Regions from separate parts of the Enterococcus sp. AZ196 genome, predicted to be linked through region 2. Evidence: predicted binding sites of a transcription regulator. Region 2 holds the regulator's gene; the other holds the start of a gene.
What was found. Region 2 encodes CtsR, which represses protease genes until heat stress. Its sites were predicted from a motif close to TTGGTCAAAAAAGGTCAAANA; they were not measured.

Region 1 (7,902 bases), 2.3 Mb from region 2:
GTGATATCATTTTTTGGGCATTGCGCGATGCAGCGGCACAGGCTGGTTACTATAAGGATGGGAAGAAGACCGAAGAGTTCTGGTCAAAAGTGGATTCGGAATTGTCGTCAGCCTATAGAAAGGGACAATTGAAGCAAAAGAAAGAGATTTATTTAACGGCTACTGGCGACGGAAAGTTAAGAAAAGACTTGCCGCTAGTTGGTGAGTTTATGAAAAGCGGATTTGACTATAATGTTTTTTATAAAAACTATAGCCAGGGAGCAGACGTAACACTGGGGCCGAAAGAGGATGTAGGAAAAGCAGAAAAACTACTAAAGCATTCGTTTAAAGAGAATTGGCAAGATATCAATCTTCCGCTAACTGAATCACCCAAAGTTGTGAAATCCGCAAAAATTTCTAATCGTATTATCCAGCTTTATCGCGATATCACACCGGTTTGGTTAGGATTTTGCGCTTTAGGCTTTTTGATTATTTTAATAGGAAGTCTTTTTTCAAAAGCGCAATTAAAAACCTTTCGAGGAATGCTGCTGATACTTTTGGGTCTAGTATTGTCGTATTTGATTTTCTTGATCGGTGTTTCATGGTTTTGTTCATGGGCACCGGAGCGAAAAGACATGTTTATGATGATTTATACCGGGGCTGGAGTACCAGTCGTTCAGTGGATTGAAGTTATGGCTTTTGTAGGAATTGTCCAATTACCAATCATTGCTAAAAAGATAAATAAAAAAAATAGTTGAAGCTATTTCGGCTTCAACTATTTTTTGTTATTGACATTTCAATTAAACCAGGTGACTCTAAATAAGAGATATTGGTGAAATCGTAAGTATCTTCATCCAGTTTTCGTTTGAAATATTTATGTACAAAATCTACTTCCGATGGCTGGATGTTTCGATTGTCATTCTTTAAAACAATCTCCGCATGTTTATAGGCATCGGTATAAATTACGGTAGTATTACCGATCGTATAGACCTTTATCATATTTGCATCAGTGTTCTCCAACTGATTATAAACCATCTGTGAATGGCTGTTCGTGACGTTGATAAGTTTCATCCGAAACACCTTCTTCCTTAACCTTACTTCATAATGTAATTATATAAGAAAGATTAAGAAAAAAGAAGGATGTTGCTCATTTTAATTAGAAGATTTAAATGATAGATCCATAAAAAAGATTCCCGTTTTAAGTTTTAAACGGGAATCTTTTTTTACTAGTCTTTATCTTCTTTTGCTAAGCGCTCCGGCTTTGATGTAATGACGATATGATCCTCTTTATCAAGTTTGGCTTTGAGATCTGTAATAGTAGGGTGATCGAGATAGAATTCTGCGATACCATCCTCAATATTTTCTTGGATTGTCCGACGAAGAGGACGGGCTCCCATAGCAGGATCATAGCCTAGGTCAACTAACTTTTCCTTCACATTACTTGGAACATCAATATGAAGTTTTTGCGAAGCCAACATATCATTAACATCATCCAGCATCAAGGAAACAATGTTCATTAAGTTTTCTTTTGATAATGGACTAAATTCAATGATACCGTCAAAACGGTTTAAGAATTCTGGTGCAAAGAAATCTTTTAACTGACCAAGAACAGAGCGTGTAATTCCTTCTCTTGCCGCACCAAAACCAACATTGGCTTCGATTTTACCAGTACCTGCGTTACTAGTCATGATGATAATTGTATCCTTAAAGCTGACCGTACGACCTTGTGAATCAGTCAAGCGACCGTCATCAAGAATTTGCAAGAACATGTGCAGCACATCTGGATGAGCTTTTTCAATTTCATCCAGCAAAATCAAACTATATGGATGGCGACGAACTTGTTCCGTCAATTGACCAGCTTCTTCATACCCAACATAGCCTGGGGGCGAACCAATCAATTTAGAGACGCTGTGTTTTTCCATGTATTCACTCATATCGAAACGAATCATAGAATCGCTTGATCCAAACAGCTCTTCAGCTAATTGACGAGCTAGTTCTGTTTTACCAACACCTGTGGGTCCAACAAACAAGAAGGAACCAATTGGCCGGTTTTTCTTATTTAAACCAACCCGATTACGGCGAATTGCTTTGGCTACTTTGTCGACAGCTTCATCTTGCCCGATAACATGCTGCTTCAAATCGACAGCGAGATTCTTCAACTGTGTTTGTTCCTTTTCTTTTAATTCACCAACAGGAATACCGGTCCGTTTTTCAACGATTTTTTCCATATCCTTTTCGGTAATTATCGGTGTTTCTTCATCAGTCAACTGACGGTCTTTCATTTTTTGCAGTTTATTGATTTGATCACGGTAATAAGCCGCCTTTTCAAAATCCTCTTCTTTAGAAGCTTGCGATTTTTGCTGTTCGGCTTCTGCTAATTTCTTATCAATCGTTTTTGGATCAACGATTTGGATTGTTAGGTTTTTCTTCGAACCGGTCTCATCTAATAAATCAATCGCCTTATCAGGTAAGAAGCGATCTTGGATATAACGATTCGAAAGTTCAGCAGCAGCTTTGATGGCTTCATCGGTATATTTCACATGATGATAATCTTCATAGCGAGGCTGCAGGCCCTTCAAAATTTCAATTGTTTCTTGGACAGAAGGTTCTTCAACACGAACCGGCTGCATCCGACGCTCTAAAGCTGCGTCCTTTTCAATGATGCGGTATTCATTTAAAGTTGTGGCACCAACCATCTGCAGCTCACCTCGAGCCAATGCTGGCTTCAAAATATTACCAGCATCCATGTTGCCGTCACCAGCAGCACCAGCACCTACGATTTCGTGAACTTCATCAATGAAAAGAATAATATTTTCTGCCTGACGAATTTCTTCGATCAGCTTTTGCATCCGTTCTTCAAATTGTCCGCGAATCCCTGTACCTTGAACAAGAGAAGCGACATCTAAACGAATAACTTCCTTATCCATTAGCTTTTGTGGAACGTCGCCATCTACGATTTTTTGAGCCAGACCTTCCACAACTGCTGTTTTACCAACACCGGGTTCTCCAATTAGAACCGGATTATTTTTCGTACGACGATTTAAAATTTCGATGACGCGTTGAATTTCATCATCACGTCCTACAACCGGATCAATATTTCCTTCACGAGCTTGACCAGTAATATTGATACCATACTCATCTAATAGCCCGCCACCGCCATTTCCGCGAGGGGGTTGATTGTTTATACCATTTCCACCACCGAACTGCGTTGGTGGTGTTTGATCTGCTGCTCCTTGTCGTTGTTGCATTTGCTGTGACATTGAGCGGAACAAATCATCTAGACTTCCAAAACCAAAAGGATCATTTCCTGCCATTTGCGGCGCACCTCCAGCTTGATTCTTTAATTTTTGATAGCAACTTTGACAATAATCCAACTGCTTTCGTTGTCCATTGACATTTGCGTATAAATGAATCGTTGCTTCATTTTCGTGACAATTTTGGCAAAGCATATTTTTCACCCTTTCAATAGTTGATTGTTTCTTCCATTGTACATCGAGTAAGCGAATCTCGTAAAAAGATACGCTGATCAGTTGTTTGACTTTCACTGACCTTAAGAATAATTATAGCGAGATTTTTAAGAAAAGCAAACAGTTTGTTTCAAAAATTAGCAAACTAACCACGAGAGTGCTAAAAGATGATTGGTTTTGCATATTTGTACTAAGTTGTTGTTATGGAAAAAAATATGAAAACAAACTAAATCAATAACTAGCTCCATTAAACTAGATATTTTAAGAAAGGGCATACATTTCACAAGAATAATTCGACTAAAATTGTTGTATCCACTGCAAAAAAATGGTAATCTAAGAAAATGAAGGGCTCAAAATGATGTATGTTATTACTAAAGCCCTAACATAAAAAAACATTTTTTTTTATAAAGGAGAACGGTCAATATGGAAAAAAAAGATTTTCACGTAGTAGCAGAAACAGGGATTCATGCACGTCCTGCAACTTTATTAGTGCAAGCTGCAAGCAAATTTAACTCTGATATTAACTTAGAGTATAAAGGAAAATCAGTTAACCTTAAATCAATCATGGGCGTTATGTCTCTAGGTGTTGGCCAAGGGTCTGACGTTGTTATCTCTGCTGAAGGTGCTGATGAAAAAGAAGCAATGGAAGCTATTGTAGAAACAATGAAAAAGGAAGGATTATCTGAATAATGGTTGAACTACTAAAAGGTATTGCCGCAAGTGACGGAGTTGCCGTTGCGAAAGCTTATCTGCTAGTACAACCGGATTTATCTTTCAAACAAAATAATGTAGAAGACATTGCTGCCGAAGAAAAGCGTTTAGACGACGCTTTGGCGGCTTCTTCTGCTGAATTAGAAAAAATTCGGGATAAAGCAGCGAAAAGCTTAGGTGAAGAAGAAGCACAAGTTTTTGATGCTCATTTAATGGTTCTTTCAGATCCAGAAATGATTGGTCAAATCAAACAACATATTCAAGATAATAAAGTGAACGCTGAAAGTTCGCTTAAAGAAGTTACTGATATGTATATCGGCATGTTCGAGGCGATGGATGATAACGCTTATATGCAAGAACGTGCAGCAGATATTCGTGACGTTACAAAACGTGTAATGGCACATCTATTAGGCGTGTCTTTACCTGATCCATCAATGATCGATGAAGAAGTTGTCGTTGTGGCGCATGACTTGACTCCAAGTGATACAGCACAATTAGATAAAAACTTTGTAAAAGCTTTTGTTACTGATATTGGCGGACGTACGTCTCACTCAGCAATCATGGCACGATCATTAGAGATTCCAGCAATTGTTGGTACAAAAGAAATTACTTCAAAAGCCAAAGAAGGCGACGTACTTGCGGTTAACGGTATCACTGGTGAAACAATTGTAAACCCAACTGACGAGCAAGCAGCTGAATATAAACAAGCTGGCGAAGCATACGCGACGCAAAAAGCAGAATGGGAAAAACTAAAAGATGCTGAAACAGTTACCGCTGATGGCAAGCATTTTGAATTAGCAGCAAATATCGGTACACCAAAAGATCTTGAAGGTGTTCACAATAATGGCGCTGAAGCGATCGGCTTATATCGTACTGAATTCTTGTACATGGATTCTTCAGATTTTCCAACAGAAGACGATCAATTTGAAGCTTATAAAGCCGTTTTAGAAGGCATGGGCGACAAACCAGTCGTTGTTCGTACAATGGACATCGGTGGAGACAAAGAATTACCATACTTGACATTACCTCACGAAATGAACCCATTCTTGGGCTACCGTGCATTACGTATCAGCTTGTCTGAACTAGGTGATGGTATGTTCCGTACACAATTACGTGCTTTATTACGTGCTTCTGTACACGGAAATCTACGTATCATGTTCCCAATGGTGGCTACATTGAAAGAATTCCGTGCAGCGAAGAAAATGTACGAAGAAGAAAAAGAAAAATTGATCAAAGAAGGCGTGAAGGTTTCTGACACGATCCAAGTCGGAATCATGATCGAAATCCCTGCCGCGGCTGTTCTAGCTGACAAGTTTGCTAAAGAAGTAGATTTCTTCAGTGTTGGAACAAACGACTTGATCCAATACACTATGGCTGCTGACCGTATGAACGAACGCGTTTCATACTTGTACCAACCATACAACCCATCAATCCTACGTTTGATCAAAAACGTGATTGACGCAGCGCACGCTGAAGGCAAATGGGCTGGTATGTGCGGCGAAATGGCCGGCGACCAAACTGCTGTACCATTATTAATGGGTATGGGATTAGATGAGTTCTCTATGAGTGCAACATCTATTCTTAGAACACGCAGCTTGATGAAACGTCTAACAACGACTGACATGGCTGAATTAGCTGACAAAGCGTTGAAAGAATGCGATACGATGGAAGAAGTCGAAGCGCTAGTTAAAGAGTATGTGAAATAGATTTAAATTTTTAAGACTGTTGTCTTTTCAGGCAGCAGTCTTTTTTTGTTATAAAATAAGATTTTATGTGGACTGAAAATGATGGCGTCTGTTTAAAATCAGACTATAGGTTGAGATAAAGTTCGAATGCTTATGATATAATTGATTTGCTTTTAAGGAGGCTGTATATGAAAATATTACTTTATTTTGAAGGACAGAATGTTATTGGTAAATCAGGGATTGGTCGAGCGCTAAGCCACCAAAAAAGGGCGTTATCCTCGATGGGAATTGACTATACTCTTGATCCAAAAGCTACAGACTATGATATATTACATATTAATACTTATGGACCAAGAAGTCTTCAACTGGTTAGAAAAGCGAAAAGACTTGGGAAAAAAGTTGTTTTTCATGCGCACTCAACTGAAGAAGATTTTCGTAACTCATTTGTCGGATCAAATCAGTTGGCTCCTTTGTTTAAGAAATGGTTGGTTGCTTTGTATCAACAAGCAGATCATTTGATTACACCAACACCTTATTCAAAAAGCTTGCTTCGCAGTTATGGATTACAGCAACCAATCGCGGCTATTTCGAATGGAATCGATTTGAAGAAGTACTATCCAGACGGGCACAAGGAAGCGGCTTTCCGAAAGCACTTCAATTTGACAGAAACGCAAAAAGTCATCATTTGTGTAGGTCTGTTTTTTGAACGTAAAGGGATTTTAGATTTTGTAGAGATAGCAGAGAAGATGCCTGATTATACCTTTATCTGGTTTGGGGATGTGCCGATGCTTTCGATCCCGGCTAATATTAGACGTGTGGTAAAAACCGCTCATCCTAGAAATGTCATATTTCCAGGTTACATCAACGGAGATTTGATTGAGGGCGCCTATTCTGGAGCCGATTTATTCTTCTTCCCGTCTTATGAAGAGACAGAAGGGATCGTCGTGTTAGAAGCTTTGGCTAGTCAGCAACAGGTCTTGCTAAGAGATATTCCTGTTTATGGAGGCTGGTTAAGGGATCGTGAAAATTGTTATATGGGAACCAATAACCAAGAGTTTGAAAAGTTGATTCGTCAATTGGTTAATCATCGTCTACCAAATCTTTCTTTGACAGGATTTAAAACTGCTCAAGAAAAGAGTATTACACAAATTGGTAAAGAATTAAAATCTGTTTATGAAGCAGTGTTAGAGCTGCCTTATGATCATCAGATCTATGCAAAAGTCACGAAATAGTTTGGAGGGATAGACGTGCGGATCGGTTTTTTTACAGATACTTATTTTCCCCAAGTCAGCGGAGTAGCAACATCAATCAGAACATTAAAAAATGAACTCGAGAAGCAAGGACATGAAGTCTATATTTTTACGACGACTGATCCAGATGCGGATGAGTTTGAGAAAGATATTGTGCGTATGCCTAGTGTTCCCTTTGTATCCTTCAAAGATCGCCGAATTGTAGTACGGGGAATTTGGTTCGCTTATCAAGTAGCAAAGGAATTAGAATTAGAGATTATTCATACACACACAGAGTTTGGAGCTGGTTTTTTAGGGAAAATGGTAGCCAATCGCCTACGCATTCCTGTTGTTCACACCTATCATACAATGTATGAGGATTATCTTCATTATATAGCTAATGGTAAAGTGGTTAGACCTAGTCACGTTAAGCATTTCATTAAAATGTTTGTTAATCACTCTACGGGAGTCGTATGCCCAAGCAAACGGGTGGTGGACACATTGAAGCGCTATGAAGTAGATGTACCTATGCGAATCATCCCAACGGGTATAGATGTGACTCGTTTTGTCCGTTCGGATATAACAAAAGAGGATACTGATCGTTTACGAGAGAAGTTGGGAATGCAGGAAAATGAGTTGATGATTTTATCGTTGAGTCGTATCTCTTATGAGAAGAATATCCACATCATCGTACAACAATTTCCGGAAATACTCATGAGTTATCCCAATGCTCGATTAGTTATCGTAGGAAAAGGACCCTACCGTGAAGATTTGGAAGAAATGACACGTGAACTGGGTATTGACGATCATGTTCAGTTTACAGGAGAAGTT
Region 2 (7,902 bases):
GGTCAATAGCCAGATCAAGTGGGTCAATGACATCTATTTGAATCACAAAAAAGCGGTCGGCATCTTATCGGAGGCAATGACAGATGTCGAAACTAACTCATTAAAATATATTATTATCGGCATGGGAATCAATTTTTCGATTCCGCAGGCAAATTACCCTGAAGAGCTGCAAGAAAAAGCAACCTCTCTATTTCCTGAAGGTGAAGCAACGATTACACGCAATCAGTTGATTATTGCTATTTGGAATCGTTTCTTTGACCTGTTGGCTGATCATAAAACCTACCTTGATTCTTATCGCAAAAAATCATTCGTGTTGGGAAAAAAAATTACGTTTAAACGTAAGGAACAACTGTATCTAGGCACTGCGGTCGCTATCACTGACATTGGGGAATTAGTGGTTGATTTAGGAAGTGAAAAAGTAACACTTTCATCCGGCGAGATCAGTTTAAGCTCCATCCAATAAAAAAAGGATGTGCCGATCACGGCACATCCTTTTTATCGCATTGTTACAAACTCTTCACTGCCCGTCGGATGAATCGCAACTGTATCATCGAAATCTTTCTTAGTTGCTCCCATTTTGATTGCCACAGCAAATCCTTGCAGCATTTCATCAACTCCCACACCGATAGCGTGAAGACCAATGATCTTCTCTTCTTCACCCAGACAAACCAATTTCATCTCACATTTTTGGCGATAATCACTTAATGCAAAATACATTGGCGTAAAACGTGAACGGTAGATTTTGATCTGTTCTTTTCCATAACGTTCGACAGCATCCGCTTCAGATAATCCGATCGTTGCGATCGTTGGATGAGTAAAAATCACGGTTGGTACATTTTCATAATCTAAAAATTCTTCAGACTTGCCATTAAATACTCGTTCAGACAATCGTCGGCCTGCTGCAATAGCCACAGGAGTCAAGTCAATTTTACCAATCACATCGCCAACTGCATAAACCCCTTCGCTAGTGGTGTTTTGATATTTATCGACGATTACAAAACCTCTTTCGTTTAATGTGACCGAAGTATTTTCCAAACCTAATTTATCAGTATTAGGTAAACGTCCGCCAGCAAACAGTACTTGATCTCCCGTTAAGACATTGCCATTTTCAAAATGAACACTGTACGTTCCATCCGCATTTTGTTTTATTTCTTTCGCCACATGATGACCGTAGAGCTTCATCTTATTCTCACGATAGATTTCAACCAAATTATCTGCCAACATTTTATCGAAAGTCCGCAATGGACGGCTATGACGGAAGGCCCAGTGAACTTGAGTCCCCATACCTTGCAATACGCCGCTCAGCTCGGCTGCAATATACCCAGCACCCAAGACAACCACATCTTTCGGTTGTTCTGTTAGCTCAAAAAATCCATTAGAATCAATCGCAAATTCACCACCAGGGATGGTCATCTGACTTGGTCGGCCGCCAGTTGCTATTAAAACATTCGGTGCCGTGTATTCCTCACCATTTACACTAATAACATGATCTGATTTAAATGTCGCGTATCCTTCAATGCGTTCAACATGATTGCTATCAAGTCCGCGATAATAAGCTCCATGTAAAAAATCGATGTATTTTTCACGACGTGCCACTAATTCTTTGAAATCAAATTTTTCAATATCCGCTTGAACACCATAACTCGGAGCATCTCGCTCAATCATCTCCAACATACTGCTAGCTTGCCACATTACCTTTTTCGGTACACAACCGACATTAACGCACGTTCCGCCGATTTTGTTTCCTTCAATCAACAATACTTTGGCGCCATACATCCCCGCACGATTTGCCGAAGCAATCCCGCCGCTGCCACCGCCGACAACGATGTAATCAAACTCTTTCATCCAACTACCTCCTAGTTCATACTAATGAATTAATTTTACTATAGCAATCATTCAATTTAGCTAACTTTAATACAAAGCTTTTACTTAAAAATCGGCCTATTCAATGATTTAGACTCAATAGCTTCATTTTAATCTATTTTGCTAAAAAATAATTACTTTTTGCCTAATCAGATTTTGGCTCAGTATTTCTGTCCCTCTCCATGTCTCATACTTGCTAGTAAAAAAAGACTGAGAGTATATTCCTCAGTCCTTTTTCTTACGTATCATATCTCCTGGTCTGACTGGTTGAGCAACGGGCATTGTTATAATCATCATTGGATTTGGTGCACGATCGATCGTTTCACCTTCATCGTTTTTTAACTCAGTAACTGCCTGTTCGAAATGCTGGAAATTCGGTCCATAAAATTCAATCTCATCGCCCACTCTAAAATGATTCCGTTGACGAATAGTCGCGATCCCGCTCGCTTCATCATAGCTCAAAACTTCTCCGATAAACTTATACACAGGAATCTTCCGACGCGGGCCAAATAACTGTTCATTTTCTGTTGGTGTATGATAATAAAATCCCGTCGACAATTCACGTTGAGCGACCTTCCACAACTCATCGATCCATTCCTGCTTGCAAACATAGTTTTCTGGATCAGAAATATAGCTATCCACTGCAGCTTTGTACACATTAGCGACAGTCGAAACATAATGAATGGATTTCATCCGCCCTTCAATCTTCAAACTATCAACGCCATTCTCTATCAAATCAGGAATATGTTCAATCATGGACATATCTACGGCACTCATAGAAAATTCTTCTGTGACATCGCCGTTTTCTGTCAATGAACGATGCTCTTGAGCAAAAGGCATATCAAATAATTCATATTTCCAACGGCAAGATTGAGAACACCCGCCGCGATTGGCATCTCGCATAGACATGTGATTTGATAATGTACAACGCCCTGAATATGAAATACACATTGCTCCATGAATAAATGCTTCGATTTGAACATCTGTATTGCGACGAATCTCTGCTAACTCCTCCATTGAAACCTCACGGGCTAAAACGACTCGCTCCAACCCCTCATTTTGCCAAAACTTCAAGGTCTCAGCATTTGTAGCTGATGCTTGTGTCGATAAATGTATTTCTAACCCCGGTGCTTCAGAAGCACAAATCTCTATCAAGGCTGGATCAGAAATGATTACTGCCGAGATGCCAATATCACGTAGCTTTTTGAAAAATTCTCCAGCCCCTTCTTCATTGCCTTCGTGTGTCACCATATTGGCTGCTACATAGACTTTTGCACCATACTTATTAGCAAAAGCCACCCCTTCTGACATTTCTTCAAATGAGAAGTTTCCAGCCCTAGAACGCAGCCCGTAAGCATCTCCACCAATATATACAGCATCCGCGCCATAATGAATGGCTGTTTTTAATTTCTCCAGTGTCCCGGCTGGCGCTAAAACCTCGGGCCGCTTTAATTTTCTCTTTGTCATGTTGCTATTACTCCTATTTAATCGCTGTTGGGTCCAGATGATAAAAACCAGTATCCATTCCTCGACCAACAGGATGATATTTTTGAATTTCTTGATAAGCATTGACTATCGCTGCTTCATCCCAAGAATCCTTTTCAATTGCTGCTTTAGCATTCGCAAAAATTTTTGCAATGGCCACAAAATCAGCTCCTGGGGTAAATAACCCATCGAGTTTCCATGTTTGATAGCCTGCCTGAGTCAATTCACTCAATTCTTTCATTAGATTCAGATCGTTATCCGCAAAAATATGCGTTCCATGCTGATCTTCATAGATTGAGTAATGGGTATCTGCCTTTTTCGGCTCTGAAAGAAACAATCCACGTTCTTTTGAAGTTTTCTCCATTTGCTTCGTGTAGTTGAAATAATTATCTAACAATGGTCTTTTCGATTGGTGAATACACGTAGCACCATAAACTAGTACCTCCACTGGGACATCAACATGCTGTTTTAAACTCAGCATTTCTTCAAAAGGTACCTCACGCGCTAAAACAGCACCTACCGCACCTTTTTTCTGCCAAAAATTGATTTGTCGCGCATTTGTCACCAATGTTTCTGCATCATAAATATAAGGTAAATCATACTCTTGCAATAAGTAAATAACCCCAGTGTCCCCCACAACTACATGGTCCGGTTTTACTTCAGCTAAAAAAGTTAAATATTCTGGTATCTGCTTCATCTTATCAGGATGCATAATACCATTGACAGCAATATTTATTTTCTTCCCTTGAGCATGTGCCGTTTCGATCAATGTTTTTTGTTCATCACGAGAAAAAGAATGAGACAAGCGCAAACCAAAAGCCTCTTCTCCTATGTATAGTGTATCCACGCCAGCAGCAAATAAATCTTCGGCTTGAACTATCGATTCTGCCGTCGCAATTAATTCAATCATGATAGGTCCTCCTTTTAGACTTTCTCATACTATCACAGCTTCCAAAAGTTTCCAACTGAGGAGCTAGAAAAAGAGGACAACGTCAATACGTCATCCTCTGATCAACTAAACTTTTTCTGGAATTTTTTCTTCTTTAGGGTTTTTTACAGTTAATGTAACTTTCCCCTTGCTGGCACCAATTGTTACAGCATCTCCCAATTGAATTTGCCCAGATAATAATGCTTCTGCCAAGCGGTCTTCAATCTCTTTCTGCAGTGCCCTGCGTATTGGCCGGGCGCCATATTCAGGGTCAAAACCAACTTTTCCGATCACATCATAAGCGGCTGACGTGATTTTCACTTTAATTTCATGTTCCCTCATACGATCTAAAATGGAGCGGCTCATAATTTTTACTATTTCATGAATTTGCTCTTGATCTAACGATTTAAAGACAACTGTTTCATCAATTCGGTTTAAAAATTCCGGACGGAAAGCTTTTTTCAGTTCTTCCAATATACGTTTTTCCATTGCTTGATGATCTTTGGTAATATCCTTTACATTGAATCCAACATTTTTCTCCTCGCGGATTTCTGTTGCGCCGATATTTGAAGTCATAATCAAGATGGTATTACGAAAATCGACTTTCCGGCCCTTCGAATCTGTTAAATGACCGTCATCCAAAACTTGTAATAAAATATTAAACACATCCGGATGAGCTTTTTCTACTTCATCCAATAGAATGACTGAATAAGGCTTTTGGCGAATTTTCTCTGTCAACTGTCCGCCCTCTTCATACCCAACATAACCTGGAGGCGATCCAATTAAACGACTCGTGCTATATTTTTCCATATATTCAGACATATCTACTCGGATTAAAGCTTCTTCACTACCAAACATCGCTTCAGCCAAGGCTTTCGCCAATTCCGTTTTTCCGACGCCAGTTGGGCCTAAAAACATAAAGGAACCAATCGGACGATTAGGATCTTTCAATCCACTACGAGCACGGCGGATAGCTCGTGAGATAGCTTTGACAGCTTCTTCTTGTCCGACAACTCTTTCATGTAAAATATTTTCTAAGTCTAATAGACGCTGACTTTCCTTTTTCTCTAACTGCTGTAACGGTACGCCGGTCCATTGAGAAACAACTGCCGCCACATCCTCGTCAGTAACTTGATCGATATAGCCATTTTCTTGTTTTGCAGCCTTAACTTTCGCTTGCTCCAATACTTCAGATAATTGCTTTTCACGCAAGCGTAAACGTGCTGCTGATTCAAAATCTTGATTTTGAATCGCTTTTTCTTTTTCTGTCACTAAATCTTGAACTTCTTCTTCCAACTCTGTAAGTTCTGATACTTCATCAGTGGAATCCAGACGAACCTTTGCAGAAGATTCATCCATCAAATCAATTGCCTTATCTGGTAGTTGACGTGAATTGATGTATCTTACAGATAAAGAGACTGCCGCATGTAAAGCGTCATTGGTAATTTCCACTCCATGATGTTCCTCATATCGTGGCCGCAGACCTTTCAAAATTTCTTCAGCTTCTTCAGGTGTTGGTTCCTCCACCTGTACTCGAGCAAAACGGCGTTCTAAAGCGGAATCTTTTTCAATATATTTTTGATACTCATCTAATGTTGTCGCACCAATCGTTTGTAATTCGCCACGGGCCAATGCAGGTTTTAAAATATTTGATGCATCAATCGCGCCTTCAGCTCCACCAGCACCAATCAACGTATGCAACTCATCAATGAACAAGATAATTTGAGCATCATGATAAATTTCATCAATTACTTTTTTCAAGCGATCTTCAAATTCTCCGCGATATTTTGTACCAGCAACAAGTGCTCCCATATCCAACATCATCAAGCGTTTGCCACGCATATCTTCTGGTACATCTCCAGAAATAATCCGTTGAGCCAACCCTTCAACGATTGCCGTTTTACCAACACCAGGCTCTCCAACTAATACAGGATTATTCTTCGTACGACGACTTAAAATTTGTACTACTCGTCGTACCTCGCTATCTCTTCCCACTACTGGATCCAAGCGTTTTTCTCGGGCCAACTTCGTTAAATCACGAGCTAAGCCATCTAAGGTAGGTGTTCCTTGGGTATTGTTTTGTGCAGGTTTCGCAGGAGTTTTTCTACGAGTTCCAACTCCTTGATTAGTATTTTGCGTCTCATTAACGCCCATTTTTTTCAACAGAAGTTGCCGCATTTTAGGTAAGCTCAGACCCAAATTTACTAAGATATGGGAAGCTAAAATTTCGTCATCTCTCAATAATCCTAATAAAATATGTTCTGTTCCAACTAGTTTTGCATTGAAACGCTTAGCTTCATCATCAGCAAAAATCAAAATCTGTTTTGCTCTTGGAGAATAGGGAAGATATCCTCCCTCGGGATACGACTTAACCGATCCATACCCTGTCATGTGCTCGATTTCTTCACGAATATCGTTCTCACTTGAATTCATCTGACGTAACGTTTTTCCCGCGATTCCTTGTTGTTCGATCACTAATGCTAACAATAAATGTTCCGAACCAACCGAGCGGTGTTTAAAATACTTGGCTTCTTGTTGCGCAATCGATAATACTGCTTTTGCGCGTTCTGTATACAGCTGATCCATATCCCTCACTCCTTTTTCTCATAACTTAAACGTTCCAAAAATCCATGAAGAATTCTTCCCCGTAGTCTATTCTCAATTTGACTGATCCCAAGAACATTCTTCGATACTGCGCTTAACATCAAATTACCTTCATTTTCAGTAATAATTTCTTCTTCAAATAATTTCTGAATAATCCCAAAAGCATTCGCCTCCGAAATTTCAGTTCCAAAAGAATCCATTAATTGCTCTAAAAAATAATGCTGATCAGAAATCTTAACTTTACTTATTCGAATATAGCCTCCACCACCTCGTTTACTTTCAACTAAATAGCCTCGTTGAAAAGTAAAACGCGTATTGATCACATAATTTATCTGGGAAGGAACACAATTGAACAGCTGCGCCATCTCCGCTCTTCGAATTTCGATAATTTCATTATTTTCTAAAATATCTTTCAAGTAAGATTCGATCAAATCAGAGGTATTTCTACTCATGATATCGCCTCCTATTGACTATTCCTGACCATAATTATATCGAATTTAGCGCATGAAATAAAGAAGAACGCTTTTCTTTAAATTAGGATAAAAAAAAAGAAGGCTTTCACCTTCTTTTTGATCGGGAAGACAGGATTCGAACCTGCGACCCCTTGGTCCCAAACCAAGTGCTCTACCAAGCTGAGCTACTTCCCGATAAACAAAAAAACCACGCGCCCAAGAGGAGTCGAACCCCTAACCTTTTGATCCGTAGTCAAACACTCTATCCAGTTGAGCTATGGGCGCATATTTGTATTATGCCGAGGACCGGAATCGAACCGGTACGGTGATCACTCACCGCAGGATTTTAAGTCCTGTGCGTCTGCCAGTTCCGCCACCCCGGCGTTCTTCCCTGGTCTTCAGGAAAGCGGAAAACGGGGTTCGAACCCGCGACCCCCACCTTGGCAAGGTGGTGCTCTACCACTGAGCTATTTCCGCATGATGCCGGCTAAAGGACTTGAACCCTCGACCCTCTGATTACAAATCAGATGCTCTACCAACTGAGCTAAGCCGGCAACTACAAAAAAATAA

Region 1: the regulator CtsR is predicted to act here: its motif matches at 3,511-3,531, upstream of IGI67_RS00930 (ATP-dependent Clp protease ATP-binding subunit).

The regions. Positions count from the first base shown of each region.
Region 1 is NZ_JBIPAM010000001.1:197,336-205,237, forward strand. It holds gene IGI67_RS00920 (hypothetical protein) at 1-737, shown strand, start outside; gene IGI67_RS00925 (DUF1827 family protein) at 751-1,050, opposite strand; gene IGI67_RS00930 (ATP-dependent Clp protease ATP-binding subunit) at 1,206-3,428, opposite strand; gene IGI67_RS00935 (phosphocarrier protein HPr) at 3,870-4,136, shown strand; gene ptsP (phosphoenolpyruvate--protein phosphotransferase) at 4,136-5,863, shown strand; gene IGI67_RS00945 (glycosyltransferase) at 6,031-7,074, shown strand; gene IGI67_RS00950 (glycosyltransferase) at 7,090-7,902, shown strand, end outside.
Region 2 is NZ_JBIPAM010000001.1:2,497,501-2,505,402, reverse strand. It holds gene IGI67_RS12050 (biotin--[acetyl-CoA-carboxylase] ligase) at 1-463, shown strand, start outside; gene gor (glutathione-disulfide reductase) at 496-1,845, opposite strand; gene IGI67_RS12040 (peptidase U32 family protein) at 2,089-3,330, opposite strand; gene IGI67_RS12035 (peptidase U32 family protein) at 3,344-4,258, opposite strand; gene IGI67_RS12030 (ATP-dependent Clp protease ATP-binding subunit) at 4,364-6,862, opposite strand; gene IGI67_RS12025 (CtsR family transcriptional regulator) at 6,868-7,335, opposite strand; tRNA gene IGI67_RS12020 (tRNA-Pro) at 7,454-7,527, opposite strand; tRNA gene IGI67_RS12015 (tRNA-Arg) at 7,544-7,617, opposite strand; tRNA gene IGI67_RS12010 (tRNA-Leu) at 7,630-7,715, opposite strand; tRNA gene IGI67_RS12005 (tRNA-Gly) at 7,738-7,809, opposite strand; tRNA gene IGI67_RS12000 (tRNA-Thr) at 7,814-7,886, opposite strand.